One region of the Pimelobacter sp. 30-1 genome, then DNA from elsewhere that is predicted to be linked to it. Evidence: riboswitches for the same ligand, from Rfam matches in the RefSeq annotation. Region 1 holds a riboswitch; each other region holds the start of a gene.

Region 1 (9,414 bases):
CGGGACCCTCTACCGCACCACTGACGCCGTCGCGGGTCTGGCCGGGCTGGAGCGCATGCTGCCCCGCATCCCGGACACCGTGCGCTGGGCCCGCGCCCTCGCTGCCGCCCTGCCGCCGGAGGTCCGGGTGTTCCCCGCCGTGCCCCACACGAGCTCGTTCGTGCTGTTCGCCGACCGCGACCCCTCGTCCGTCAACGCCCGCCTGGTCGCGCACATGGCCGCCACCGGCACCGCGCTCACCCGCTCGTGGCGCTCCTACGACGGGTCCGGCGTCGCCATGACCGAGCTGACCGTCGGCGTCGGCGCGCTCGCCCTCGACCCGCACGAGGTCGCCCGCGCGATCGCCGCCGCAGTCGTTGGCCCGCCCCCGTCCTGACCCACCCCTGAGACCGCCGAGGGCGGTCGCCCACCCCAACCCGAGGAGAGAGCATGACCACCACCGAGAAGAAGCCCTGGCACGGGGTCTACGTCGCGACGGCGCTCGCGTTCACCGACGACCTCGAGGTCGACCACGACGCCTATGCCGACCACGTGCGCTGGCTCGCGGAGAACGGCCTGCACGGCGTGACGCCGAACGGCTCGCTCGGCGAGTACCAGACGCTCACCCCCGAGGAGCGGGCTCGGGTGGTCGAGACGGCCGTGGCGGCTGCGCCCGACGGCTTCGGCGTGATGCCCGGGGTCGCGGCGTACGGGGCCCGGGAGACGTGCCGCTGGGTGGACCACGCCGCGCAGGCCGGCGCGGCGTCGGTGCTGATGCTGCCGCCCAACGCCTACCGGGCCGACCGCGCCACGGTCGTCGAGCACTACCGCGAGGCGGCCAAGGTCGGCCTCCCGATCGTCGCCTACAACAACCCCTTCGACACCAAGGTCGACCTGACGCCCGGCCTGCTCGCCGAGCTCCACGCCGAAGGACTGATCGTGGCCGTCAAGGAGTTCACCGGCGACCCGCGCCGGGCGTACGAGATCCGCGAGCTCGCCCCCGAGCTCGACCTCCTCGTCGGCACAGACGACGTGCTCGTCGAGCTCGGCCTCGCCGGTGCCGTGGGCTGGATCGCCGGCTACCCCAACGCGCTGCCGGCCGCGAGCCTGGAGCTGTACGAGCTCGCCACCTCCGGCGACGTCGCGGACCTCGAGAAGGCGCTGCCGCTCTACCGCGACCTCCACTCCCTGCTCCGCTGGGACTCGCGCACCGAGTTCGTGCAGGCCATCAAGCTCTCCATGGACGTCGTGGGCCGTCGCGGTGGCCCCTGCCGGCCGCCGCGGCTCGCGCTGCCCGAGGACACCCGGGCCGAGATCGTGCGGGCGACCGAGGCCGCGCTCGCCCTGGGCTACCGCTGACCATGAGCACGGGGAGCGCGGAGAGCACGGAGAGCGCGGTGTCGCTGGTGCCGGACACCCGGCCCGAGGAGGTCGATGACGTCGTCCGTGCGGCGGCGCGCAGCGCGACCGTCTGGTCGGCGTCGCCCCGGTCCGTGCGCGCCGCGCTGCTGGAGGCCGTGGCCGACGCCCTCGGCTCGGCACGCGAGGCGCTGCTCCCGCTCGCCCACCGGGAGACCCGCCTCCCGGTGGACAGGCTCGGCGCCGAGCTGGACCGGACGACCTTCCAGCTCCGGCTGCTCGCCGCCGCGGTGCGCGACGGCGGCTACCTCGGCGTCCGCGTCGACCCTGCCGACGACCAGTGGCTCGCGGGAGCGCCCCGGCCCGACCTGCGTCGTACGCGGGTCCCGCTGGGGCCGGTCGTGGTCTTCCCGGCGAGCAACTTCCCCTTCGCGTTCGGCGTCGCGGGAGGTGACACGGCGTCGGCCCTCGCCGCGGGCTGCCCGGTGATCGTCAAGGCCCACCCCGGGCACCCCGGGCTCTCGGCCGCCCTCGGCGAGGTCGTGCGGGCGGCGCTGGCGTCCTGCGCGGCACCCGACAGCCTGTTCCAGGTGGTCTTCGGGCGGCAGGCCGGGGTGGACGCGCTCGCCCACCCCCTCGTCCGGGCCGGGGCCTTCACCGGCTCGATCGCCGGCGGTCGCGCCCTCCTCGACGTCGCGAACGGCCGCTCCGAGCCGATCCCGTTCTTCGGCGAGCTGGGCAGCGTCAACCCGGTCTTCGTCACGGCCCGCGCGGACGCCGACCGGGGAGCCGAGCTCGCCGCCGGCCTCGTCGGGTCGTTCACCCTCAGCGCCGGACAGCTGTGCACGAAGCCGGGCGTCGTCCTCGCCCCGGCCGGCGGCCGGCTGGTCGAAGCGGTCCGGCGGTCCCCGCTGCCGCCGGCCGCGCCGATGCTCAACGACCTGGTCGAGGCGGGCTACCTCGCCCGGCTCGCGGAGCTGCGCTCGGCGCCCGGCGTCCGGGTCTTGGCCGGGGACGGCTCGCCGACGGCGTCGCAGCCCGGTCCGGTCGTCCTGACGGTGCCGTCGTCCGCGCTGCGGCACTCCGCCGGCGTCCTGCTCGAGGAGTGCTTCGGGCCCAGCACCCTCGTCGTGGAGTACGCCGACCAGCAGGAGCTGCTGCCCCTCGCGACCGGCCTCGCCGGCCAGCTGACCGCCGGCGTCTTCGCCGACGAGGACGACCCGACCGCCGGCGACCTCGTCGGCGCGCTGACCGCGAAGGCCGGGCGCATCCTGTGGAACCAGTGGCCCACCGGCGTCGCGGTCACCCATGCCCAGCAGCACGGCGGCCCCTATCCCGCGAGCACCGCCGCGGGGACCACCTCGGTCGGCACGGCCGCGATCGAGCGCTTCACGCGGCCGGTCACGTACCAAGGCCTTCCGGACGGCCTCCTGCCACCCGAGCTGAGGGCCGCCTCGTCGGTGCCCCGGCACCTCGACGGCTCCTACGTCACGGCACGATCGTGACGCCCGAGAGCGACCCGGTCGACCCGATCGACCAGGCCCTGGCCGGGCTGTCCGGGCCGGCCGGCCTGCGCTTGATCGCGACCGGCGACACCCCCGACGACTCGACCCCGTGGCTAGCCGGCGCGACCGCCGAGGAGGCACGGGCGTGGGGTGGCGAGGCTGCCCAGCGCTCGTCCGCCGCCCCCTCGCCGGCCGTCGACCTGACCCGGGCCGAGCCGGCGCTGCTCCCGGTCGCGCTGGAGGGCGTCCTCGACCAGGGGTACGACGGCGACGTGGTCGTCACCGCCCCCACCACCGCGGCCCCGCTCCTCGAGCGAGCCCACGCCGTCTCCCGAGCCGTCCGGCTCACCCGCCGGATCGTCGACGCCCGCGCCAACCAGTGCCCGCCGCCGCGCTTCGCCGAGGTCGCCGAGGCCCTCGCCCGTACCCACGGACTGGGCTACCGGCTGAGCGGCCCGGACCGGCTCCGCGACCTCGGCATGGGCGGGATCCTCGCCATCGGCACCGGGTCGACCGAGCCGGCGCTGATGGTCGAGCTGTGGTCGACCCCCGGCCGGACGCCCGGCGACACCCCGGCGCCCGGCTCCGTCGCACTCATCGGCAAGGGCGTGACCTTCGACAGCGGCGGCCTCTCGCTGAAGCCGCCCGCTGCCCAGGTCGGCATGCACACCGACAAGGCAGGCGCCGCGACCGTCCTCGGCGCCTTGTCGGCCCTCGCCGCGCTGGACGTGCCCGTACCCGTGCACGCCGTCCTCCCGGTCGTCGAGAACCTGCCCGGCCCGGGCGCGGTCCGCCCCGGCGACGTCGTCACGACCCGCAACGGGCTCGGCGTCGAGATCGTCGACACGGACTTCGAGGGCCGCGTGATCATGGCCGACGCCCTCGCCTGGGCCGCCGAGCACCGGCCCCGCGCGGTGCTCGACATCGCGACCTTGACCTACCAGGCGACGATCGCCCTCGGCCCGTCGATCGGTGCGCTGATCGCCCGCGACCGTGCCCTCGGCGCACAGGTCCTCGCCGCCGCCGAGCGCTCCGGAGAGCCGCTGTGGGGCCTGCCCTGGGCCCCGCGGTACGCCGACCAGGTGCGGTCGTCGGCACCCGGAGCGACGGTCCGCAACCATCCCGGCACCGACACCGGCCGGGCCCTGACCGCCGCCCTCTTCCTCGGTGCGTTCGTCCCCGAGGACCTCCCGTGGGTCCACCTCGACGTCGCCGGGCCGGCCGTCAGCGGGTCCGGCGCCGACGCACGGGCCACGGGGTTCGGCGTACGGACGCTGGTCGAGCTGCTCCGCACGTGGGAGCCCGCACGATGACGCAGCACCGAGCCGGTCAGGGCTGGAGCCGGTCGAGGATCCGCACCCACGGCCCGTGCTCGTCGACGACGACCTGGGCCCGGACGTCGTACACGTCGGCGATGAGACCCGCCGTGAGGACCTCGGCCGGCTCGCCGGAGGCGACGACCCGGCCGGCGCTCAGCACGAGGAGCAGGTCGCAGTAGCGGGCGGCCAGGTGCAGGTCGTGCAGCGCGACGACCGAGGTCACCGGCTGGCGCCGGACCAGGGCCAGCAGCTCCAGCTGGTGGGCGACGTCGAGGTGGTTGGTCGGCTCGTCGAGGAGCAGCTCGCGCGGCTGCTGGGCGAGGGCGCGGGCGAGCTGGGCGCGCTGGCGCTCGCCGCCGGAGAGGGTGTCCCAGGAGCGGTCGAGGAGGTGGGTGATGCCGACCGATGCGGCCGCCTCGGTCACGGCCCGGTCGTCGCTCGCGTCGTGCGGGCGCCAGGGTCCCTGGTGCGGGATCCGGCCGAGCGCGACCACGTCGGCGACGGTCAGCGCGACGCTGGTGTCGGCGTGCTGGTCGACGACCGCGACCCGGCGCGCGAGCGTACGACGGCGCCAGTCCCGCAGGGGGAGGTCGTCAAGCGTCACCACCCCGGACGTCGTACGACGGGTGCCGGCGAGGAGCCGCAGCAGCGACGACTTGCCCGACCCGTTGGGCCCGAGCAGGCCGACGGTCGCCCCCTCGGGTACGTCGAGCGAGACCGCGTCGACGATGAGCCGGCCACCCTGGCGCCAGGTGACCTCGCGGGCGCGGAGACTCATGCGCGCCTCCCGCGGCGGCGCAGGATCAGCGCGAACGCCGGGACGCCGACGAGCGCGGTGATCACCCCGACCGGCAGCTCCTGCGGCTCGACGACGACCCGGGCGATCGTGTCGGCCCAGACCAGGAAGACGGCGCCGACCAGTGCCGTGACGGGGAGCAGTGCGCGGTGCCGCGGACCGACGACGGCGCGGGCCGCGTGGGGCAGCACGAGGCCGACGAAGCCGATCGCACCGGCGGAGGCGACGGCGACCGCGGTCATCGCCGCCGTCGTCACCAGCAGCACGGCGCGGGCCTGGCGGACCGAGACGCCCAGGGTGCCGGCGGCGTCGGCACCGAACGCGAACGCGTCGAGCGAGCGCGCCATCACCAGGCAGACCAGGGTGCCCAGGGAGACCACGACGACGACCAGCGCGGCGTCCGACCAGCGGGCGCCGCCGAGCGAGCCGAGCAGCCAGACGAGGACGCCGCGGGTCTGCTCCGGGTCGGCGGAGGTGAGCACGATGAACGACGTCAGCGCCGAGAACAGCTGGGTGCCGGCCACGCCGGCCAGGATCAGCTTGTCCGGGCCGGACCCGGCCGCCCAGGCGAGCAGCGCGACGAGCGCGAACGAGACGAGGGCGCCGACGAAGGCGCCGCCGGTCAGGCCGACGGTGCCGGCGCCGATCCCCAGCACGGCGACCGCGACGGCTCCGGTCGAGGCGCCCGACGAGATGCCCAGCACGAAGGGATCGGCGAGCGGGTTGCGCAGCAGCGACTGCAGCACCGCGCCGCACACCGCCAGTCCCGCACCGCACGCGGCCGCGAGGATGCTGCGCGGCAGGCGCAGCTCCCACACGATCGCCGCGCGGAGCGGGGAGAGGTCCGCGGGCGGCCCGCCGAGGTGCTCGCGGACCACGGCGACGACGTCCGGGACCGACAGGTCGGCCGGCCCGATCGTGATCGCCGTCGCCAGCGACAGGAGCACCAGGGCGGTGCCGGCGACGAGGGTCCCGGTCAGCCGCGGCAGGGAGGTCAAGCCACCCCGTAGACGACGAAGTCGTCGAAGAGCTGCCACACCGTCCCGTGCTCGGCGAAGCCCGCCTGGGCCAGTGCGGCCAGGCGGAAGCCGACCTCGCTCGGCTCGGGCGCCGGCCGGTCGGCGAAGCGCCGGTCCCGCTCGGCGGTCAGCTCGGCGTAGCCCGGACGCGCGGCGAGCTCGGTCCACCAGGTGTCCCACGGCTCGGCGCCGGCGGCGAACGCCGCCTCCTGGGTACGACGGTCGTGCGCAGCGGCCCAGGTCCGCAGCCGGGGCTGCCGGTCGTCGTACCGGAAGTGGTCGCCGTCGAGGAAGACGCCACCGTCGGCGAGCAGCGAGCGTGCGCCGCGGTAGGCGTCGACCAGCTCGCCCGGCGCGAGCCAGTGCAGCGCCGTCGTCGAGACCACGCCGGCCACGGGGGCGTCGCCCGCGTGGGCCCGGACCCGGTCGGTCCAGCCGGCGGAGGTCAGGTCGTCGTCGACGAAGAGCACGCGGTCGCCACCGGGGTGCTCCGCGGCGGCCTCACGGGCCAGCGCGAGCAGCGACGGGTCGTGGTCGACGCCGACCACGCGGACCTCGGGGAACCGCTCCAGCACCCGGAAGGACAGCGAGCCCGGCCCGCAGGCGAGGTCCACGACGACCGCAGGCGCACCGCCCGACTGGAGGTCCAGGACGTCGAGCATCGCGCCGAACCGGCCCTCGCGGTCGGCGATGTAGGCGGCCTGCTGGTCGTCCCAGCGCTTCAGGAGATCGAGGTTGCTCACGACGCCAGCCCCAGCTTCCGCAGGCCCGCGGCCAGCTGCTCGATGCCGTCGACGTTGCGGATCGACGGGTCCATGGTGGTGCCGTCGAGGATGATGTAGCGCTTCTCCTTGACGGCGGTCAGCCGGCTCGCGACCGGGTCGGACTCGAGGAAGGCGATCTTGGCCCTCGCGCTGTCGCCGTCGCCCCCGCGGCCGAGGTCGGCCAGCACGAGCACGGTCGGGTCCTTGTCGAGGATGCTCTCCCAGCCGATCTCGGGCCAGTACTGGTCGGACTCCTCGAAGGCGTTGGTCGCGCCGACCGCGCGGGTCATCAGGCCCGGCGCCCCGCAGCACCCGGCGATGTACGGCGACTTGGTCGCGGCGTACCACCAGGCGAGGGTGACCTCGTCGGCCCCGTCCGCGGGCTTGGCCGCCGCGGCCCGGTCCTGGAGGTCGGCGACGAGCGCCGCGCCCTTGTCCTCGACGCCGAAGAGCCGCGCCACGTCGGTGATCTCGTCGTACTGGTCCTGGAGGGTGAGCGCCTTCTTGACCTCGGCCTCCTGGCCGGCGCACTCGCTCGGCGACTGGTACGTCGGCACGCCGAGCCCGGTGAACCGCTCGCGGTCGGCGATCCCCTCGTCGGTGAACGTGTAGTCGAAGGTCGTGTAGAGGAAGTCCGGGTCCCGGTCGAGCACCGACTCGAACGACGGGAACTCGGCGGCGAAGGGCTTCACCTTGGCGCGCTCCTCCTCGAGCTCGGGGAGCACGCTGTCGTCGCTGATCGCGTAGCCGGTCATCCGGTCGCCCAGGCCGAGCGCGAGCAGCAGCTCGAGCGCGGGCTGGTTGACCGCGACCGCGCGCTCGATCGGCCGGGTGACCTCGACGTCGACGCCGCAGTTGGCGAGCGCGACGGGGTAGCCGCCGGCGGTGCTCGGGTCGGAGCCCGCATCGGTGCGGGCATCGGCGTCCCCGCAGGCGGTCAGCGCGCCCAGCAGCAGGACGCCGCTGAGGAGCGCGGCAGGGCGAAGAGGGGTGGGACGGAACATGGGGTGCTCACCATCGTCATCCGCAGACCCGGGTCGCGGGGCCTGTCCATCGGGTTCGCGCGGATCAGGACGGCCCGCGGAAGCCAGCAGGTCTTCGGACTCGGGATCAAGCAGGCGGAACGCCTTCCCGGACCATGCTCGGTCCAGTGGCTGCACGAGGTGCTGCTCCGCCCGTCACCCTCACCGCTGCGCGTCAGCTCCGGATTCGCACCGGATTCCCTGGCCGTGGTGGCTTGACTGGCACCGGCAGCGTAGCAGCGCTCATCGGCCACCCCGGAGCGTCCCCTGAGCCGAGCGGCCCGTGGCACACTGACCGCGCCGCCCGCAGCTCGAGGAGTGCCGATGCCCCAGTGGTCCGGTGACGGCCGCCTGCGTCCCGGCCTGCTCGAGATCGAGGGCCCCCTGGGCAGCCTGCCGCGGCACGCGCACCACTCCGTCCAGGTGGCGATCGCCCACCAGGGCTCGTTCGTGATCGAGGACGGCGACGGCCGGGAGCGGCGTACGGACGCGGCGATCGTCCCGGCCGACCAGACGCACGCGTTCCACGCCGACGGGGCGTGGGGCGTGGTGGCGCACGTCGAGCCCGCGTCGGCGCTGGGCGCCGAGCTGGCCGGGCTGGTCGACGATCCGGGCGATGCGGGCGCGTGGCACCGTGCCGGGCAGCGTCTGACGAACGGGCACCGCGCGTGGGCGGACGGGCGCCTCCAGGTCCCGGGAGGGCTGGAACCGCAGTCGCGTCACCCGGGCGTGGCCGCCGCCCTCGCCGTGCTCCGCGACGACCTGGACCAGCGGCCGGTCCGGCTCCGGGACGTCGCCGCGGCCGTCCACCTGTCCGAGAGCCGGCTGTCCCACCTCTTCGCCGACGACCTCGGCATCACCTTCCGGGCGTACGTCCGCTGGCTCCGGCTGCTGCGGGCGACCGCGGCGGTCGCCGAGGGGCGCTCGCTCACCGAGGCGGCGCACCTGGCCGGCTTCACCGACAGCTCGCACCTGACGCGCACCTGCCACCGGACGTTCGGGGGTCCGCCGACCGCGTTCGGCGCGATCCGCTGGGAGATCGTGGCGAGCTAGCAGGTTCGTCCAATCGTGGACCCGCGCGGAGCGGCGAGGCTCGGGGCGACCCGAGAGGACCTGCTCGTGACCGACTTCCCTACCTTCGACTCCTTCACGCTCGACGACGACGGGCCCCGGCTCGCCACCGTCCGCTGGACGCCGAGCGGACCACCGCGCGCCAGCGTCGTCGTCCTGCACGGCCTCGGCGAGCACGCCGCCCGGTACGACGGCACCGCCCGCCTCCTCACCCACGCCGGGTTCGCGGTGCTCGCCCTCGACCACGAGGGCTTCGGGCGCTCCGAGGGGCGTCGCGGCGACGTCCGCTATCCCCCGACAGCACGGGCCGTCGACCACCTCGTCGCGCGCGAGCGGGAGCGGACCGGCGGCGCGCCCGTCGTGCTCTACGGCCACAGCCTGGGCGGGCTCTACGCCTTCCTCTACGCCGCGGACCGGCCGGCGGCGGACCTGGCCGCGGTGGTCGTGACCGGACCCGCGTTCGACTCGGAGCTGCGGAGGCAGCGGCTCAAGGTGGCGGTGGTCCGGACGCTCGGGCGTGCTCTTCCGGGCCTGACGGTGCGCAACGGGCTGCGGTTCGAGCGGATCAACCGGGATCCCG
Region 2 (9,414 bases), on a different contig from region 1:
GGGCGAGCCCGCCGCGACCACCCGGCCCGCCCGCAGCACGACGAGCCGGTCGCAGAAGGCGGCGGCCAGGTCGAGGTCGTGCAGCGCGGCGACCGTGGTCCGGCCGAGGGCGCGGACCGTGGCCAGCAGGTCGAGCTGGTGGGCCAGGTCGAGGTGGTTGGTCGGCTCGTCGAGCATGAGGACGTCGGGCTCCTGGCTGAGCGCGCGGGCCAGCTGCACGCGTTGCCGCTCGCCGCCGGACAGGGTGCTCCAGTCCTGGTCGGCGAGGTGGTCGACGCCGCTGCGCCGCATCGCCTCGGCGACCTCGCCGGCGCCCTCGTCGCGCGCCGCGGGCCAGCGGCCGCGGTGCGGGATCCGGCCCAGCTCGACGACCTGGCGCGCGGTGAGCGGCAGCGAGGTCGACGTGTGCTGCTCCAGGACGGCGATCCGTCGCGCGCGCACCCGGGCGGGCAGGCGGTGCACGTCGTCGTCCCCGAGCCGGACCGTGCCGGAGGCCGGCCGGCGCAGCCCGGACATCACGTGCAGCAGCGTGGTCTTGCCCGAGCCGTTGGGGCCGAGCAGGCCGGTGATGGTGCCGGCCGGGCAGTCGAGCGTGATGTCGTGGACGATCGTGCGGCTGCGCACGCCCCAGGTGACGCCCTCGGCGTGGATCCTCATCGCGCCCTCGACTCGCGCCGCAGCAGGTAGGCGAACAGCGGCGCCCCGAGCACCGCGGTCACCACGCCGATCGGGATCTCCTGGCCGTCGACCAGCGAGCGGGCGACGGTGTCGGCCCAGATCATGAGCACCGCGCCGGCCAGTGCGCTCAGCGGCAGCAGCCGCCGGTGCAGCGGCCCGCACACCAGCCGGACGACGTGCGGCACGACGAGCCCGACGAACCCGATCGCCCCGGTGTAGGCGACCAGGCACGCGGTGAGCAGCGCGGTGCCGATCAGCAGCACCCAGCGGGTACGCCGGATCGAGACGCCGAGCGAGGCCGCCGAGGAGTCCCCGAACGCGAAGGCGTCGAGGTCGGCGGCGTACAGCAGGATCGCGACGAGGGCGACGAGCGCGACGGCGACGAGCACCCCGGCGCTGTGCCAGCGCACCCCGGCGAGCGAGCCCATGGTCCAGGCCAGCACCCGCCGGGCGGCGTCGTGGTCGCCGCTCATCATCACCGCGAACGAGGTGTACGCCGCGCAGAGCTGGCCCACCGCGACCCCGGCCAGCACGGTCCGGGCCGGCGGCAGGTCGCCGGTGCGGCCCGTGGCCAGGCCGAGCACCAGCGCCAGGGCGAGCAGGGCGCTGACGAACGCGGCCAGCCCGAGCGCGGCGCTGCCGGCCAGCCCGGCGACGCTGACGCCGAGCACGATCACCGTCACCGCCCCGACGGTCGCGCCGCCGGAGATGCCGAGCAGGTACGGATCCGCCAGGTCGTTGCGGGTCAGCGACTGCAGCACCGCGCCGGCCAGCGCCAGCCCGGCGCCGGTGGCCGCGGCGCCCACCACGCGGGGCATCCGGAGCTGCCAGACGATCCGGTCGTCGATGAGGGTCACGCCGTCGACCGGCAGGCCGATCCGGCGCAGCACCACGTCGACCACGTCGCCGGCGGGCACGTGCACCGAGCCGATCCCCACCGCCACCACGACGGTGGCGACGAGGGCGACGGTGAGCGCGGCGCCCGCGACGAGGCCCGTTCCCGACCGGGTGCGCGCCGGCCGGGACGGCCGGGCCGCCTGCAGCATCAGCCCAGCGGGGGCAGGTCGGCGAGCTGGGCGCCGACGGAGACGGCTCCGTCGGCCAGCCGCACGCCGGGCGTGGACTCCGAGAACGGGATCACGACGTACCGCTTCGCCTTGACCGCGCGCAGGTTCTTGAGCACCGGGTCCTTCTCGAGCATCGCGATCTTGTCGTCGGCCGTGGACCAGCTCGCGTCGGCCAGCACGATCACGTCGGGGTCGGTCTTGACGACCCGCTCCCAGCTCACGTCGGCCCAGCCGCCCTCGACGTCGCCGAAGACGTTGGTCGCGCCCACGGCGTCGAGGATCAGCTGCGGGCCGCCCTCGCCGGCACCGGCGAACGCGGTCTTGTCGCCGGAGTCGAACCAGAAGACGTCCAGGCCCTCGCCCGGCTTGTCCGCGGCGAGGGTGTCGAGCTGGCCCTGCTGCTCCTTCTCCAGCGCGTCGGCGCGCTCGGGGACGCCGAAGACGTCGGCGACGACCTCGATCTCGTCCCACACCGAGTCGAACGAGACATCGGCGCTGGGCTTGTTCTCGCCGCAGCCGAAGAGCGAGAGGAACGAGCCGATGCCGAGCTTGGTCAGCTCGTCCTGGGCGCCGGCGTTGTCGGCGTCGAAGGCGCTGGCGTACGACGCGTAGACGAAGTCCGGCTTCGCGGCGAGCAGGGTCTCGTTGTCGGGGTACTCCTTGGCGAGCACCTTCACCTCGTCGTACGCCGGCTGCCACTTCTGCGGCACCGCGTCGTCGAGGTACGCCGTGCCGGCCATCCGGTCGGACAGGTCGAGCGCGAGCATGACCTCGGTCGCGCCCTGGTTCATGGTCACCGCGCGCTCGGGCGGCGCGGTGATGGTCGAGGTGAAGCCGCAGCTGCTGGCCTCCACCGGGAAGCCGGCGGTGGTGGCAGGGCCCTTGTCCTCGGCCTCGGGAGCGCCGGCGCACCCGGCGAGGAGGAGCGGCACGGCGGCCAGGGCAGGCAGGAAGCGGGTACGACGGGACGACGTCACGGTCACTCTTTTCGGGTCCGAGGCTCTTGCGCGAAGCCTGTGGTGCGGGTGTGTCGCGGACCCTCGAGATCCACGGCCAGCAGGTCTTCGGACTCGGGATCGACCGGACGGAGCGCCTTCCCGGAGTCGGTCAGCCGAGTGTCTGCTGCCCGCCACCAGTGGCGTGTTGCCCCGCCCGTCACCCTCACCGCTGCGCGTCAGTCCCGGACTCTCACCGGGTTCCCTGACTCACGTTGCATCGTGAGCACGACTGGCGATGCGGACGCTAGCACGCGCCGCCCGGGCGCTCTTGGTGGGATATCTCACCTCCGGGGCACCCGACACGCCGACACCAGATCTAGGTCCCACGGATCTGAGCAACCCCTACATATGGTGGTTCTCGTAGCTGGTTCCTCGCCCCACCCAGGGGCGCGGAGGCAAGAGGGAACCCGGTGGAAGTCCGGGACTGCCCCGCAGCGGTGAGTGGGAACGACCGCCGTCACACAAGCACTGGGTCGCGACGTGCGACCTGGGAAGCGACGGCCAGTAGGACTCCTTTCGAGGAGACGCCCGCGAGTCCGAAGACCTGCCAGCGCACCGCACCCGCCGGGTGCGGTGGTCCGAGGCCTCGTGGGAAGGCCGACGGCTGAGCAGGCGCCTGCCGACGACGGGGCGCCTCCCCTGCTGTCGTCCCCTCGCGAGCCAGACTCCGAGGGGAGAAGCCAGTGACCGTCACCGAGTCACCCACCCGCACCACCATGACGGTGCGCAAGCGCAACGGCGAGACCGAGAGCGTCGACGTCACCAAGATCGTCCGCGCCGTCGACCGGGTCAGTGCCGACCTGCCCGACGTCGACCCGATGCGGGTCGCCACGCGCACCATCAGCGGCCTGTACGACGGCGCGACCACCGCCGAGCTCGACCGGCTCTCGATCCAGACCGCGGCCGAGCTGATCGGCGAGGAGCCGGCGTACTCGCGGCTGGCGGCCCGGCTGCTCGCCGGGTACGTCGACAAGGAAGTCCGCAACCAGGGCGTGGCCTCGTTCAGCCAGTCCGTCGCGCTGGGCCACGCCGAGGGCGTGATCGGCGACGAGACCGCCGCCTTCGTCAAGGACAACGCCCGCAAGCTCGACTTCGCGATCGACGAGGACGCCGACCGCCGCTTCGAGTACTTCGGCCTGCGCACGGTCTACGACCGCTACCTGCTGCGGCACCCGACGACCCGGCTGGTGCTGGAGACGCCGCAGTACTTCCTGCTGCGCGTGGCCTGCGGCCTGTCCCGCACCCCGCAGGAGGCGATCGGCTTCTACCGGCTGATGTCGAGCCTGGCCTACCTGCCGAGCAGCCCGACGCTCTTCAACTCCGGCACCCGGCACACCCAGATGTCGTCGTGCTACCTCGTCGACAGCCCGCGCGACGAGCTCGACTCGATCTACGCGCGCTACCTCCAGGTCGCCCAGCTCTCGAAGTTCGCCGGCGGGATCGGCATCGGCTTCTCCCGGGTCCGCTCGCGCGGCGCGCTGATCCGCGGCACCAACGGCCAGTCCAACGGGATCGTGCCGTTCCTGCGCACGCTGGACGCCTCGGTCGCCGCGGTCAACCAGGGCGGGCGCCGCAAGGGCGCGGCATGCGTCTACCTGGAGCCGTGGCACCCCGACGTCGAGGAGTTCCTCGAGCTGCGCGACAACACCGGCGAGGACGCCCGGCGGACCCACAACCTCAACCTGGCGCACTGGATCCCCGACGAGTTCATGCGCCGGGTCGAGGCCGACGAGACGTGGTCGCTCATCGACCCGAACGAGGCGCCGGAGCTGCCGGACCTGTGGGGCACCGCGTTCGACGAGGCCTACCGCCGGATCGAGGCCGAGGGCCGGTACGTGCGCCAGGTCAAGGCCCGCGACCTCTACGCCAAGATGATGCGCACCCTCGCCCAGACCGGCAACGGCTGGATGACCTTCAAGGACGCCGCCAACCGGTTCTGCAACCAGACCACCGACACCCCGGGGCCGCGGCAGCCGGTCGTGCACCTGTCGAACCTGTGCACCGAGATCATCGAGGTCTCCTCCGACGGCGAGACCGCCGTGTGCAACCTCGGCTCGGTCAACCTCGGCCAGCACCTCGCCGACGGCGACCTCGACTGGGACAAGCTCCGCGCGACCGTGCGCACCGCGGTGCCCTTCCTGGACCGGGTCATCGACATCAACTACTACCCGAGCCCCGAGGCGGCGGCGTCCAACCCGCGCTGGCGTCCGGTCGGCTTGGGCCTGATGGGGCTGCAGGACGTCTTCTTCGCGCTCGGCCTGCCCTTCGACTCCCCGGAGGCCCGCGCGCTGTCGACCCGGATCTCCGAGGAGATCTACCTGACCGCGCTCGAGGTCTCCTGCGAGCTCGCCGCCGTGCACGGCGCGCACCCGGCGTACGACGCCACCCGGGCCGCCCGTGGCGACCTGCACCCCGACCTGTGGGGCGCCACCGTCACCCAGCCCGAGCGCTGGGCCGCCCTCAAGGAGCGCGTCGCCGAGCACGGCCTGCGCAACTCGCTGCTCATCGCGATCGCGCCGACGGCGACGATCGCCTCGATCGCCGGCTGCTACGAGTGCATCGAGCCGCAGGTCTCCAACCTGTTCAAGCGCGAGACGCTGTCGGGGGAGTTCCTCCAGGTGAACTCCGCGCTCGTCCGCGAGCTCAAGGCGCGCGGCCTGTGGACCGCCGAGGTCCGCGAGGAGATCAAGCGCGCCGAGGGCTCGATCCAGGGGATCGCGGCGATCCCGGCCGACGTACGGCTGCTCTACCGCACCGCCTGGGAGCTCCCGCAGAAGGCGCTCGTCGAGATGGCCGCCGAGCGGCAGGGCTTCATCGACCAGTCGCAGTCGCTCAACCTCTTCATGGCCGCACCGACGATCGGCAAGCTGTCGTCGATGTACGCCTTCGCCTGGAAGAGCGGGCTGAAGACGACGTACTACCTGCGCTCGCGACCCGCCTCGCGCATCCAGCAGGCGACCGTCGCCGTGCTGCCCACCCCCACGACCGCCGACGAGGAAGCGATCGCCTGCTCCCTCGAGAACCCCGAGAGCTGCGAGGCCTGCCAGTGACCGCCACCGACCACACCGCCACCACCACCCGGATGCTGCTCGACCCGGGGATGAACCTCACCCTGCGGCCGATGCGCTACCCGCACTTCTACGAGCGCTACCGCGACGCCATCAAGAACACCTGGACCGTCGAGGAGGTCGACCTCCACTCCGACCTCAAGGACCTGAGCCGGCTCACCGACGCCGAGCGGCACCTGGTCTCGCGGTTGGTGGCCTTCTTCGCGACCGGCGACACGATCGTGGCGAACAACCTGGTGCTCAACCTCTACCAGCACATCAACTCCCCGGAGGGGCGGCTCTACCTGAGCCGGCAGCTCTTCGAGGAGGCCGTGCACGTGCAGTTCTACCTGACCCTGCTCGACACCTACGTGCCCGACGAGACCGAGCGGCACGAGGCGTTCGCGGCGGTCGACAACATCCCGTCGATCAAGCACAAGGCGGACTTCTGCTTCAAGTGGATCGACAAGGTCTTCGAGCTCGACCAGCTCGAGACCCGTGAGCACCGGCGGGCGTTCTTGCTCAACCTGATCTGCTTCGCGGCGGTGATCGAGGGGCTCTTCTTCTACGGGGCCTTCGCCTACGTGTACTTCCTGCGCTCGCGCGGGCTGCTCAACGGCCTCGCCTCGGGGACCAACTGGGTGTTCCGCGACGAGTCGATGCACATGGCGTTCGCGTTCGACGTCGTCGACACGGTGCGCGAGGAGGAGCCGGAGCTCTTCGACGACGAGATGGCCGCCGAGATCCGGCAGATGCTCATCGAGGGCGTGGACGCCGAGGCGCAGTTCGCGGACGACCTGCTCGGCCAGGGGGTGGCCGGGCTGTCGACCGCCGACATGCGCGCCTACCTGGAGCACGTCGCCGACCGGCGGATGCAGCGGCTGGGCCTGGAGCCGATCTACGGATCGGCCAACCCGCTGGCGTTCATGGAGCTGCAGGACGTGCAGGAGCTGTCGAACTTCTTCGAGCGCCGGGTCTCGGCCTATCAGGTCGGGGTGACCGGGTCCGTGGGGTTCGACGAGGACTTCTGAGGGCCGGAGCCCAGGCCGAGCGTGATCGCGCCGACGACGAGCGCGATCACGCCGAGGAAGAGGATGCCGACCCCGGCGAGCGGGATGTCGGCGCCGTCGGCCGGGAGGCTGTGGAGATACATCTCCGCGCCGGCGACCGCGAGGCCGCCGACCGCGGTGACCACGGCGGGCGCCGTACCGACCCGGCGGCTGAGGTGGCCGGCGACGAGGAGGCCCGTCAGGGCCAGGGCGAGCAGCCCGGTGGCGGCGATCGCGACGCCGTCCCCGCCCCGGGGAAGGGCGAGGACGACGCCGAAGAGGGCGATGATCGCGACGGCGAGGAGCCGGGCGGCGAGGATCAGGGGGGTGGGGGGACGCATGGGTCCACCGTGCCCCCCCTGGTCAACCCTCCGGCACCGTACGGATACTCAGGACACCCACTCCACGAGCTGCCAGACGATCCCGTTGTCGTCGGAGAACTGGCAGAACCGCTCGCCCCACGGCTCGGTCTCTGGCGGGGTGACCACGGTGGCGCCCGCCGCGGAGATCCGCTCGAACTCGGCGTCGAGCCCGTCGACGACGAACGCGAGGAGCGTGCCCTGACCGGCGTCCCCGGCGATCCGGGCAGGCTTGAACGACGCCAGCCCGGTGCGCAGGAAGATCACGTTGAGGCCGGCGCTCGGGTGGCCGAGCGAGATGAAGCCGTCGGCGGACATCTCCTCGGTGAAGCCGAGGTGGGCCGCGAACCGGGCGGAGGCCGCCGGGTCGGGGACGTTGAGGGAGATCGCGCTGCTGGTGATCTTCATGAGGAGTCCTCTCGTTAAACTATGTACGGCGTACATCGTGCGGTGTACGGAGTGAGAACGCCTACGATGGCCGGGAGGTTCCCGAGTTCCGGAGGAAGTTGCTGATGCCGCGCGAGCTGATCGACCTGCTGTGGCGCGACCACCCCGGCGCTCCGCCCGCGGGACGCCGCGGACCCAAGGCCCGGGTGAGCACGTCCGAGGTGGTCGACGCGGCGATCGCCCTCGCCGACGCGGACGCCGAGGGCCTGGCCGCGGTCACCGTGCGCACCCTCGCGGCGGAGCTGGGCCTGTCGACGATGTCGGTCTACACCCACGTCAACAGCCGCGACGACCTGCTGGTGATGATGGCCGACACCGTGCACGCGCGGATGCCGCTGCCCGCCTACGGCCGGACCGGCTGGCGCACCCGCGTGCGCCGGGTGGCCGAGGCCAACCACGCCCTCCTCGTCCGGCACCCCTGGCTGCTCGACGTCACCGACCAGCGCACCGCCCTCGGGCCGGGCACCATCGCGAAGTACGACCACGAGCTCGCCGCCCTGACCCCGCTGGGCCTCGACGACGTGGCCTGCGACGCGGCCCTGACCTTCGTGCTCGACCTGGTCCGCGGCGCCGCCCGGTCGGCCCGGCCCGACCCGCGCGCGGGCGAGCTGGCCGCGCACTGGCCCGCGTGGGGCGCCCGGCTGGCGACGTACGTCGGGGAGGACTTCGCGCTCGCCCAGCGGGTCGGCGCGGCGGCGGGCGCCGCGATGGGCGATGTCGCCGATCCGGCCGCGGCGTGGGAGTTCGCGCTGGAGCGGGCGCTCGACGGGCTGGCCGTGCTGGCCGGTCAGGCCTGAGCGGGGCCTGCGGGCAGCAGCACCGTCACGGTCAGCTCCGGACCGTGGTCGCAGTCGGGAGTGCCGGGCGCGGGGGAGGGATGGTGCCGCCCGTCGTGGCACAGCCGCAGCTCGCCGCCGGCCCGCTCGACCAGGGCGGCCACGAGCGCGAGTCCGAGGCCGGCGCCCGGCCGGGTCCGCGCCTCCGCGGCCCGGGTGAAGCGCTGGGTGGCGGTGGCGAGTAGGTCGGGCGCCATCCCCGGCCCGGCGTCGGCGACCCGGAGCCGGGCCCACCCCGGCGCCGGCCGGTCGACGGTGACCTGGACGGGCGCAGCGCCGTGGTGGAGCGCGTTGTCGAGGAGGTTGCCGAGGATCCGCTCGGCCTCGACGTCGGCCAGCGCGACGGGGACCGTGGTGGCGAGCTGGTCGAGCACGATGTCCCCGGCCCGGCCGGGGTCGGCCAGCCGGCGTTGGCTGACCATCCGGGCCGCGACGGCGGCGAGGTCGCTGTGCTCGGTCTCGCGCGGAGCGCTCGTCGCCGCGGTGCTGCCCAGCGTGAGGAGCTGGTCGGCGAGCCGGGCCAGCCGGGCGACGTCGATCTCGAGCTCGTTCAGGACGTGCTCGTGCTCGTCGGGCGTACGCCGCCGGCGACGGGCGAGCTGGATCCGCCCGGCGAGCAGCGTGATCGGCGTCCGCAGCTCGTGGCTGGCCTCGTTGACGAAGTGCCGCTCCCGGTCGAGCGCCCGCTCCAGCGCGGCCAGCATGTCGTTGAACGTGTGCCCGAGCCGGGTCACCTCGTCGTCGCGCCCCGGCGGTACGTCGAGGCGCAGGTCTGTCGCGCCGGCCGCGATCGCCGCCGCCTGCTGGCGGTAGCGCTCGACGGGCCGCAGCGCCGCCCGGGCCAGCCGGTCACCCACGAACGCCGTGATGAGCAGCGTCCCGATGCCGGCGACGACGAGCTGGAGCAGCAGCTCGCGCAGCGCCTCGTCGCGG
Region 3 (9,414 bases), on a different contig from region 1:
GTCACCGACGCGGCCGGGCGGGTCCTGGCACGCGAGCCGTTCGTGCGCTCCTAGCGTCCAGGGTCAGAGCCGCAGGACCCGGCCCGCGACGACCAGGTGCACCTCGCCGCAGACCTCCGCGACACGCTGGTTGACGGTGCCGAGCAGGTCGCGGAACAGCCGTGCCGACCGGTGCTCCGGTACGACGCCGAGGCCGACCTCGTTGGTGACGAGCACGACGTGCCCGGTCTCCGGCCCGCGCTCGCCGAGCGCGGCGACGAGGTCGTCGAGCAGGCCGAGGACGTGCGCCTCGACGTCCTCGACGCGCGCGTCCCAGAGGCCGGCGTCGTCGATCACGCCGGTGAGCCAGGTGCCGAGGCAGTCGACGAGGACCGGGGCCGCGCCGGAGGCGCGCAGCACCCCGGCGACGTCGCGGGTCTCGGCCGTGGTCCAGGACGCCGGGCGGCGGCCGCGGTGCGCGGCGATCCGGGCGGCCCAGTCGGCGTCGTCGTAGACCGGTCCGGCCGCGACGTAGGTGACGTCGCCGGACCCGGCGACGAGGGTCTCGGCGTGGCGGGACTTGCCGGAGCGGACGCCGCCGGTGACGAGGATCTTCACTGGAGCGTGAACGCGACCTTGCGGGCCGCGAGGTCGGCAGTGGTGAGCGTGACCCGGACGTCCTCGCCCAGCGGCAGCGGGGATCCGCCGGCCGAGGTGACCGGTGCCTCCACACCGATCTCGGCGAGCACCACGACGCCGGTGTCGGGGTCGTCCTCGCGCACGCTGGTCACGACGGCGTCGAAGCTCTCGCCGACCCGGTCGGCGAGCACGGCGGCCTCGACCAGGTCGAGCACCGCGCGCTCGTAGGAGCCCGCCCGGCGGGCGGAGTCCTGGAGCGTCTTGGGCAGGCCGGGCAGGGCCTCGAGCACCCAGGCGGGCACCGCGGTGCCGGCGCAGATCGCGAGGCAGACCTCGCCGGCGTACCGGTCGCCGAGGCGGCGCAGGGGCGCGGTGACGTGGGCGTACTCGGCGGCGATCGCGGAGTGGCGGGTCTGCTCGGGGAGCTCGCCGTCGAAGACGGCGTACCCGCTGCCGCGCAGGAGGCGGGTGCACGCCACGACCATCGCCTGGTGCTGGGAGACCGCCGGGTCGAGCGAGCGCACGAAGCCCGGGTAGTCGAGGTCCTGGGGCCAGGTGATCCGCAGACCCTTGGCGACCCGGCGCAGGCGGGCGACGTCGCGCGGGTCGGGCGGCGGGAGCGTGCGCAGGATGCCGACCTTGGCGCCGATCATCAGGCCGGCCGCGGCCATCCCGGTGAGCAGCGAGATCTGGGCGTTCCACTGCTCGACCGGGAGCTGCTCGCGGAACACCAGCCGCAGGGCTCCGTCGGCCTCGTCGATCTCCTGCTCGGGCAGCGGCAGCGAGATGCCGCCGCGCTCGGTCTCCTGCTTCAGGCGCAGCTCGCCGACCTCGCGGAGCAGGGTGAGCACCTCGCCCGCGGTGCCGTCGGCGAGGGCCCGGTCCGCGTCGACGTAGGACCAGCGCGCCGTCGAGCGCACCCGGGCCCGCTCGACGCGGACCTCGCCCAGCGTGCCCGCGGCGTCGAGGTCGAGCGACCACAGCAGCGCCGGGCGGACCTGGTCGGGCAGCAGCGACGCCGCGCCCTCGGAGAGCTCGGCGGGGTGGAGCGGGATGCGGGTGCCGGCGCCGTAGAGCGTCTCGCCGCGGCGGTGGGCCTCGACGTCGACCGGGTCGCCCGCGTGGACGAACGCGGCGACGTCGGCGATCGCGTAGTGCACCCGGAAGCCGCCGCCGTCCGCGGCGCGCTCGATGTGCAGCGCCTGGTCGAGGTCCATCGAGCCCGCCGGGTCGATGGTGATGAACGGCAGGTCGGTGCGGTCGAGCTCGGGCGGGACGGCGCTCGCGGCGGCCCGCTCGGCCGCGGCGGTGACCTCGGCCGGGAACTCCCCGGGCAGGTCCAGCTCCTTGGCGATCGCCTCGAGCCCCTGCTGGAGCTCCGGCGAGCCTGCCTTGACCCGGACCACGACGTTGCTCGGCATGCTGGTGACCCTATCCTTGCGGCCGTGCTGATCCTGCTGCCGCCGAGTGAGGGCAAGTCCGTTCCGAAGCGTGGGGCGGCGCTCGACCTGGCCGGTCTCTCCCTCCCCGAGCTGACCGATGCCCGCCGCCGGGTGCTCGACGCGCTGGTGACGCTGTGCCGCGACGACGCCACCAAGGCGGCCGAGGTGCTCGGCCTGTCCGCGGGCCAGCTCGACCTCGTCGACCGCAACGCCGACCTGCCGGACGCACCGACCGCGCGGGCCGACCGGATCTACACCGGCGTCCTGTACGACGCCCTCGACGTCGCGACGCTGTCGGCCGCGGCCAAGCGCCGTACGGCGACGCGGGTAGCGGTGGCCTCCAGCCTGTTCGGGATGGTGCGCTTCGGCGACCGGATCCCGTCGTACCGGCTCTCGGGGGACGCCTCGCTCCCCCACCTCGGCCCGGTCGCCGCGACCTGGCGCGAGGCACTGCCGCCGGTGATGACCGCGGCCCTCGGCCGCGGGCTGCTGGTCGACCTGCGCTCGGGGATGTACGCCAACTTCTGGAAGCCCGGCCCCGAGCTCGCCCCGCGGGTGGCGACGGTGCGCGTGCTGCACGAGCACCAGGGCACCCGCAAGGTGGTCAGCCACTTCAACAAGGCGACCAAGGGCCGGATCGTCCGTGCCCTGCTCGAGGACGGCGCCGACCCGCGCACGCCTGCGGCGCTCGCCGAGGTGCTGGAGCGGCTGGGGTGGGTCGTCGAGGTGGGCGCGCCGGGCAAGAACGGCACGCAGCTCGACGTCGTCGTCAGCGAGCTCTGAGCCCGGGCCTCACCAGCGGCCGGTGTCGCGCAGCGTCCGGCGTCCGGGCGCGAGCGCGTTGAAGAACCGCATCGAGCCCTTCTGCTCGCCCGTGCGCGGGTCCGGGTAGAACGCCAGCACCGACACGGCGGCCGGGGCGAGCTCCATCCGGAAGAGCGTCTCGAGCGGGGCGTCGAGGGCGTGCGCGACGAGGGTCTTGATGGGCGTCACGTGGCTGACCAGGACGACGGTGCGCCCGGCGTGCTCGGTGAGCACCCGGTCGAGCCCGGCCAGGACGCGCTCGCGGACGGCGACGAACGACTCGCCGCCCGGCGGCGGGGAGGCCATGTCGGCGAACCACGCCTCGAGGCGGTCCTTGTCGCGCTCGGCGACCTCGGTGAAGGTGAGGCCGTCCCACTCGCCGAACTCCATCTCGGCGAAGCCGGGCTCCTCGGCGACGGGCAGGCCGAGGACGGCGCCGATGATGTCGGCCGTCTCGCGGGTACGGCGTACGGGCGAGGCCACGACGACGTCGATGCTGTCGCGCAGCTCGGTGAGCCAGGCCGCGACCTCGGCGGCCTGGGCGCGGCCCTCGTCGGACAGCGACGGGTTGTCGCCGCCGAGGCCGCCGGAGAAGCGGCGGCCGGTGGTGTGCGGGGTGACGCCGTGGCGGACCAGGACGATGGTGGTCGGCTGGCCGGGGCCGGTCGCCGGGGAGGACGCCTCCTCGGCGGCGGACTCGGGCTCGTCGGGGATGCCGTCGCCGGGGACGCTGGCGCCGCCGGCCACGGTGACGCCCTCGCGGACGCCGTCGAGCGCCTCGTTGGCGAGCCGGTCGGCGTGGGCGTTGTCGGCCCGCGGCACCCAGGTGTACGTCGTCCCGGCGGGCGCGATCGCCGCCGCCTCGGCCGCGAGCGCGCGCATGTCGGCGTGCTTGATCTTCCAGCGCCCGGACATCTGCTCGACGACGAGCTTGGAGTCCATCCGCACCTCGACGCGCGCACCCGGCGCGTGGTCCACGGCGAGGTGCAGCCCGGCGACGAGGCCGGAGTACTCGGCGACGTTGTTGGTCGCGACGCCGAGCGTGCGGGCGTCCTCGGCGATGACCGCTCCGGTGGCGGCGTCGCGGAGCACCGCGCCGTAGGCGGCGGGACCGGGGTTGCCGCGCGACCCGCCGTCGGCCTCGACGACGACCGCGGCGGGGCTCGGCACTAGATGCCGCTCTCGGGGGTGCGGACCAGGATCCGCTGGCACTCCTCGTGGCGCAGCACGACGTCGGCCGGGGTCGCCCGGATCTCGGCGATCTCGCCGGCGTCGAGGGTGAGCTGGCAGCCGCCGCACTGGCGGGCCTGGAGCGCGCCGACGCCGACGCCGCCCTTGCTGGCGCGGAGCTTCTCGTAGAGGGCGACGAGGTCGGCCGGGATCTCGGCCACGATCGCGGCCCGGCCGGCGGCGACGGAGGCGCTCTCGGCGTCGATCGTCGCGCCCTTCTCGTCGCGGGAGGTGGTGAGCACGCCGAGGCGGCTGTCGAGGTCCTCGATCGCGGAGGTCAGCTCGGCGAGCCCGGACTGGGCCTCCTCGAGCTGCTCCATGACCTCGAGCTCCTCGTCCTCGAGCGTGGAGATCCGCCGCTCCAGGGACGCGAGCTCGTGCTGCATGCGCTCGAGGTCCTTGGGGTTGGTGATGGCGCCGGAGTCCATCCGGTCGCGGTCACGCGTGCGCCGCGCCTTGACCTGCTCGACGTCCGCGTCGGCCTTGGCCTGCGCCGAGGCGAGGTCGTCGACGACGATCCGCTGGTCGCGCAGCCGCCCGTCGACGTCGGCGCGCTTGCCGAGGAGGTCCTTGATCTCCGCGGCCTCCACGGGGTTGCTGCGCTGGTGGCGCAGCTGGTCGACCTGGGAGTCGAGCGCCTGCAGGTCGAGCAGGCGGAGCTGGGCTGCGGGATCGGCGTTCACAGGTGCATTGTCCAGGGATCCGTGACGGCCGCGCTCACCCGGGTCTCCACAGCGTCACCGAGGGCCTCGCGGAGGCGTTCGGCGAGCACCGGGAGCCAGGTCCACTCCGCGGCCCAGTGGGCCACGTCGACCAGCGCCGGGCCGCCCTTCTCGACGAACTCGGCGGCCGGGTGGTGGCGCAGGTCGCTGGTGACGTAGACGTCGACACCGAGGCCCGCCACGCGGTCGAGCAGGAAGTCGCCCGCGCCCCCGCACACCGCGACCCGCTTGACCGGGCGGTCCGGGTCGCCGGCGACGCGGACGCCGCCGTGGGTCTCGGGCAGCGCCTTCTTGACCACCTCGGCGAACTCGCCCAGCGTGGTCGGCGGCACCACGCCGACGCGACCGGTGCCGGTCTCGGCCAGGGCCGGGTCGGCGAGCTCGACGACGTCGTACGCCGGCTCCTCGTAGGGGTGTGCGGCGAGCATCGCGCGGACCACGGCCGGGCGCAGGTCGCGGGCCAGGACCACCTCGATGCGGACCTCGGCGACGGTCTCGAGCTCGCCGACGGTGCCGATCATCGGGTTGGCGCCGTCGAGCGGGCGGAAGCGGCCCTCGCCGGGAGCGCTGGTGAAGGAGGCGAAGTCGTAGTCGCCGATGCGCCCCGCGCCGGCCTCGGCGATCGCGGCCCGGACCGGCGCCGCGGCGTCGGCGGGGACGAAGACGGTGAGCTTGTCGAGCGGCTGCTCGCGCGCGGGGAGGATCGGGCGCAGGTCGGTCAGCCCCAGCGCCACGGCGAGCGCCTCGGAGACCCCGCCGAGCGCCTGGTCGGCGTTGGTGTGGGCGGTCAGCAGCGCGCAGTCGGCCTTGACCAGGGTGTGCAGGGTGCGCCCCTTGGGCGTGGTGGCGGCGACGCCGTGCACGCCCTTGAGGAACAGCGGGTGGTGCACGATCACGAGGTCGGCCTTCCACTCCGCGGCCTCGGCGGCGACGGCGGGCGCCGGGTCGACCGCCAGCAGGATCTTCTTGACCGGCTGGGCAGGGTCGCCGGTGACGAGCCCGACGGCGTCCCAGCTGTCGGCCGTGGCGGGTGGGTACCAGCCGTGGACCAGGGCGACGACGTCCTCGAGGGAAGGCATGCCGGTCAGGCTACCGAGGACGGGCGACAGAACCGGATTGCTAGAGTGACCGCTGCCAGTCGACGGGAACCCGGTGAGAGTCCGGGACTGACGCGCAGCGGTGTGGGTGACGGACGGAGCACGACGTCACTGGATCTCCTCGGGGATCTGGGAAGACGCTCCGGGCCGGGTGATCCCGAGTCCGAAGACCTGCTGGCCCTTGCGGCACAACCGCCGTGAGGTCGATGGGGGCGATCGCGAGGAGCCCCGGCCTCGAAGGACTCCACCCATGGCGCGCAGCCGTCCGGACCGGTGCCCCGGCATCGTGCACCCGTGGCCGGCCGACGACGGCGGCCTGGTCCGGATCCGGGTGCCCGGCGGTCAGGTCCGGCTCAGCGCGCTGCGCGCGCTCGCCGCCGTCGCCGACCAGTACGGCGACGGGCGGGTCCGGCTCACCGGCCGGGCCAACCTGCAGGTGCGCGCCATGCCCCTCGGCGCCGACGGCACGCTGGCCGAGCCGGCGCTCGCCGCGCTGGAGGCGACCGGCCTGCTGCCCTCGCGCGCGCACGACCGGGTCCGCAACGTCCTGGTCTCCCCCCAGACCGGGCTCACCGGGGGCCGCGCCGACCTGCGCCCGGTGCTCGCCGCGCTCGACGCGCTCCTGCTCGGCGACCCCGCGCTGGCCGCCCTGCCCGGACGCTTCCTGCTCACCCTGGACGACGGCCGCGGCGACCTCGCCGACCGGCACAAGGACCTCGGCCTGGTCGCGCTCGACGCCGAGCGGGCCCAGCTCCGCATCGGCGAGGCGTACGGCGACGTGGTCGCCCTGGCCGACGCCCCCGCGGCCCTCGCCGCGCTCGCGCACCGCTTCCTGGCCGCGCGCGGCACCGGACCCGACGCGGCCTGGCACGTCGACGAGCTGGCCGGGCCGCTCGTCGTACCGGCGGGGGTGGCGGCGGGCGCCGACGTCGCGACCGGCCCTCTCCGCTTCGGCCCGGTCCCCGGCGGCGAGCACGTCGCCGTCGGCGACGACGGGCTGACCCTCTCGACCATCGCCGGCTGGACCGCCGGCACCGTCGTCGTCACCCCGTGGCACGGCGTGCTGATCCCCGAGGAGAACTCATGACCGACCTGACCGCTCCGCCTCGTCGGTACGACTACATCGCCGACGGTCCGGCGATCTACGTCGACTCCTTCGCGACCATCCGCCGCGAGTCCGCGCTCGACCGGGTGCCCGCCGAGGCCGAGAAGGTCGCCGTGCGGATGATCCACGGCAGCGGCCAGACCGACCTGGTCGACGACCTCGTCATCCACCCGGGCCTGGTCGCCGCGGCGCGCGGCGCCCTGTCCGCCGGCGCACCGATCCTGTGCGACGCGCGGATGGTCGCCATGGGCATCACCGCCGGCCGCCTGCCGGCCGACAACCCGGTGCACTGCTTCCTCACCGACGAGCGGGTGCCCGAGCTGGCCCGGCGCTGGTCCACGACCCGCACCGCGGCCGCCGTGTCGCTGTGGGAGCCCCTGCTCGACGGCGCGGTCGTCGCGATCGGCAACGCCCCCACCGCGCTCTTCCACCTGCTGGAGATGATCCTCGACGGCGGACCGCGTCCGGCCGCGATCGTCGGCTGCCCGGTCGGCTTCATCGGCGCCGCGGAGTCCAAGGACGCGCTCGCGGCCTTCGCCGGCGAGCACGGCATCGACATCCCCTTCGTCACCGTGCGCGGGCGCCGCGGCGGCTCGGCGATGGCCTCGTCGGCGGTCAACGCGCTGGCCCAGGAGGAGGAGTGAGCACCGTGCCCGGCCGCTTCCTCGTCGTCGGGATCGGCCCCGGCGACCCCGAGCTCATCACCCGCAAGGCCGAGCGGCTGATCGGCGCCGCGCCCGTCATCGCGTTCCACGCGGGCGTCCGCAAGGAGTCCCACGCCCGCCGGATCGCGGCCGAGCTCATCCCCGCCACGGCGGTCGAGGAGGAGCTGCGCTACCCGGTCACCACCGGCGCGACCGACCACCCCGGCGGGTACGTCGGCGCGCTCGCCGACTTCTACGACGAGTGCGAGGCCCGGCTGGCCGCGCACCTCGACGCGGGCCGCGACGTCGTCCTGCTGGCCGAGGGCGACCCGCTGTTCTACGGCTCGTCGATGTACCTGGTCGACCGCTTCCGCGACCGCTTCGACGTCGAGGTGGTGCCGGGCGTCCCGGCGTTCGCCGCCGCGACCGCGACCGTCCCGGCGCCGCTGGTGCGCCAGAACGACGTCCTCACCGTGCTGCCCGGCACCCTCCCCGAGGCCGAGCTGGCCCGCCGCCTCGCGGACACCGACGGCGCGGTGATCATGAAGCTCGGGCGGACCTTCCCTGCCGTCCGATCGGCCCTCGCCCAGGCCGGCCGCCTGGAGGGCGCGCTCTACGTCGAGCGCGCCTCGCAGCCCGAGGAGCGCTGGCTGCCGGTCGCCGACGTCGACGCCGACGCGGTGCCGTACTTCTCGCTGATCGTCGTGCCCGGCGACTCGGCGGGCCCCGCATCCGCTGAGCGGATGCGCGAGCATGCGGTTTGGTCCCAAACCGCAGGTTCTGACCCCGAAAACATGCGGTTTGGGACCAAACCGCAGAGCGCGGAACTGCTGGTGGTCGGGCTCGGCCCCGGCCCGGACGGGTGGCTGACCCCCGAGGCGAGCGCCGCGCTGGCCGAGGTCGACCACGTGGTCGGCTACGCGCCGTACGTCCACCGGGTGCCGCAGCGCGAGGGACTCCAGCGCCACGCCTCGGGCAACACCGTCGAGGTGGACCGGGCCCGGTTCGCGCTCGACCTGGCCCTGCGCGGGGAGCGTGTCGCGGTCGTGTCCGGCGGCGACGCGGGCGTCTTCGGCATGGCGGCCGCCGTCTTCGAGGCCGCCGCCGATCCCGAGCACCCCGAGCACGCGGGCGTCCCGGTGCGGGTGCTGCCGGGCGTGAGCGCGGTCCAGGCCGTCGCCGCGCGGGCCGGTGCACCGATCGGCGCGGACTTCGCGGTGGTGAGCCTGTCCGACCGGCTCAAGCCGTGGCCCGTCGTCGAGCGCCGGCTGCGCGCGATCGCCGAGGCCGACCTGGTGCTCGGCATCTACAACCCGGCCTCGCGCTCGCGGCGCGAGCAGGTCGTCGAGACCCAGAAGATCCTGCTGGAGCACCGCTCCTCCGACACCGTGGTCGTCGTCGGCCGGGACGTCGGCCGGGCCGAGGAGTCGCTGACCGTGACCACGCTCGGGGCGCTCGACACCGACAGCATCGACATGAAGTGCCTGCTCATCATCGGCGCCTCCAGCACGCGCGTGGAGCCGAACGGCACGGTCTGGACGCCGCGATGGGTGGACTGACGCCCACGATCACCGTCGTCGGCATCGGCGCCGACGGTCACCTGAACCCCGAGGCCCGCGCCCTCGTGGGCAGTGCCGAGGTGCTGCTCGGCGGCGAGCGGCACCTGGCGCTCGTGCCCGCCGTCCCCGGTCAGGTACGCCGCCCGTGGCCCCGGCCGCTGGCCGCCCTGCCGGACGTCCTGCGCGAGCACGC

What was found. Region 1 has a riboswitch for cobalamin ahead of CCO04_RS05115 (ABC transporter substrate-binding protein). Riboswitches for the same ligand answer to the same signal wherever they lie in the genome.
Region 2: linked by a shared signal. The riboswitch ahead of CCO04_RS10685 (ribonucleoside-diphosphate reductase subunit alpha) and the one ahead of CCO04_RS05115 (ABC transporter substrate-binding protein) in region 1 are both predicted to bind cobalamin.
Region 3: linked by a shared signal. The riboswitch ahead of CCO04_RS25615 (nitrite reductase) and the one ahead of CCO04_RS05115 (ABC transporter substrate-binding protein) in region 1 are both predicted to bind cobalamin.

What each region holds. Positions count from the first base shown of each region.
Region 1 is NZ_NHTS01000002.1:138,599-148,012, reverse strand. Features, by position in the region: gene CCO04_RS05150 (low specificity L-threonine aldolase) at 1-376, shown strand, start outside; gene CCO04_RS05145 (dihydrodipicolinate synthase family protein) at 430-1,338, shown strand; gene CCO04_RS05140 (aldehyde dehydrogenase (NADP(+))) at 1,341-2,843, shown strand; gene CCO04_RS05135 (leucyl aminopeptidase family protein) at 2,840-4,156, shown strand; gene CCO04_RS05130 (ABC transporter ATP-binding protein) at 4,173-4,940, opposite strand; gene CCO04_RS05125 (iron ABC transporter permease) at 4,937-5,956, opposite strand; gene CCO04_RS05120 (methyltransferase domain-containing protein) at 5,953-6,720, opposite strand; gene CCO04_RS05115 (ABC transporter substrate-binding protein) at 6,717-7,745, opposite strand; cobalamin riboswitch at 7,813-8,008, opposite strand; gene CCO04_RS05110 (helix-turn-helix transcriptional regulator) at 8,088-8,816, shown strand; gene CCO04_RS05105 (alpha/beta hydrolase) at 8,883-9,414, shown strand, end outside.
Region 2 is NZ_NHTS01000004.1:185,219-194,632, reverse strand. Features, by position in the region: gene CCO04_RS10700 (ABC transporter ATP-binding protein) at 1-657, opposite strand, end outside; gene CCO04_RS10695 (iron chelate uptake ABC transporter family permease subunit) at 654-1,724, opposite strand; gene CCO04_RS10690 (ABC transporter substrate-binding protein) at 1,724-2,728, opposite strand; cobalamin riboswitch at 2,783-2,992, opposite strand; cobalamin riboswitch at 3,092-3,310, shown strand; gene CCO04_RS10685 (ribonucleoside-diphosphate reductase subunit alpha) at 3,427-5,793, shown strand; gene CCO04_RS10680 (ribonucleotide-diphosphate reductase subunit beta) at 5,790-6,821, shown strand; gene CCO04_RS10675 (hypothetical protein) at 6,776-7,180, opposite strand; gene CCO04_RS10670 (glyoxalase/bleomycin resistance/extradiol dioxygenase family protein) at 7,229-7,606, opposite strand; gene CCO04_RS10665 (TetR/AcrR family transcriptional regulator C-terminal domain-containing protein) at 7,711-8,442, shown strand; gene CCO04_RS10660 (HAMP domain-containing sensor histidine kinase) at 8,433-9,414, opposite strand, start outside.
Region 3 is NZ_NHTS01000013.1:81,395-90,808, forward strand. Features, by position in the region: gene CCO04_RS25580 (hypothetical protein) at 1-54, shown strand, start outside; gene CCO04_RS25585 (bifunctional adenosylcobinamide kinase/adenosylcobinamide-phosphate guanylyltransferase) at 64-597, opposite strand; gene CCO04_RS25590 (RNB domain-containing ribonuclease) at 594-2,039, opposite strand; gene yaaA (peroxide stress protein YaaA) at 2,064-2,843, shown strand; gene CCO04_RS25600 (bifunctional RNase H/acid phosphatase) at 2,853-4,034, opposite strand; gene CCO04_RS25605 (zinc ribbon domain-containing protein) at 4,034-4,777, opposite strand; gene CCO04_RS25610 (Nif3-like dinuclear metal center hexameric protein) at 4,774-5,895, opposite strand; cobalamin riboswitch at 5,935-6,107, shown strand; gene CCO04_RS25615 (nitrite reductase) at 6,164-7,000, shown strand; gene CCO04_RS25620 (precorrin-8X methylmutase) at 6,997-7,662, shown strand; gene cobJ (precorrin-3B C(17)-methyltransferase) at 7,668-9,221, shown strand; gene cbiE (precorrin-6y C5,15-methyltransferase (decarboxylating) subunit CbiE) at 9,209-9,414, shown strand, end outside.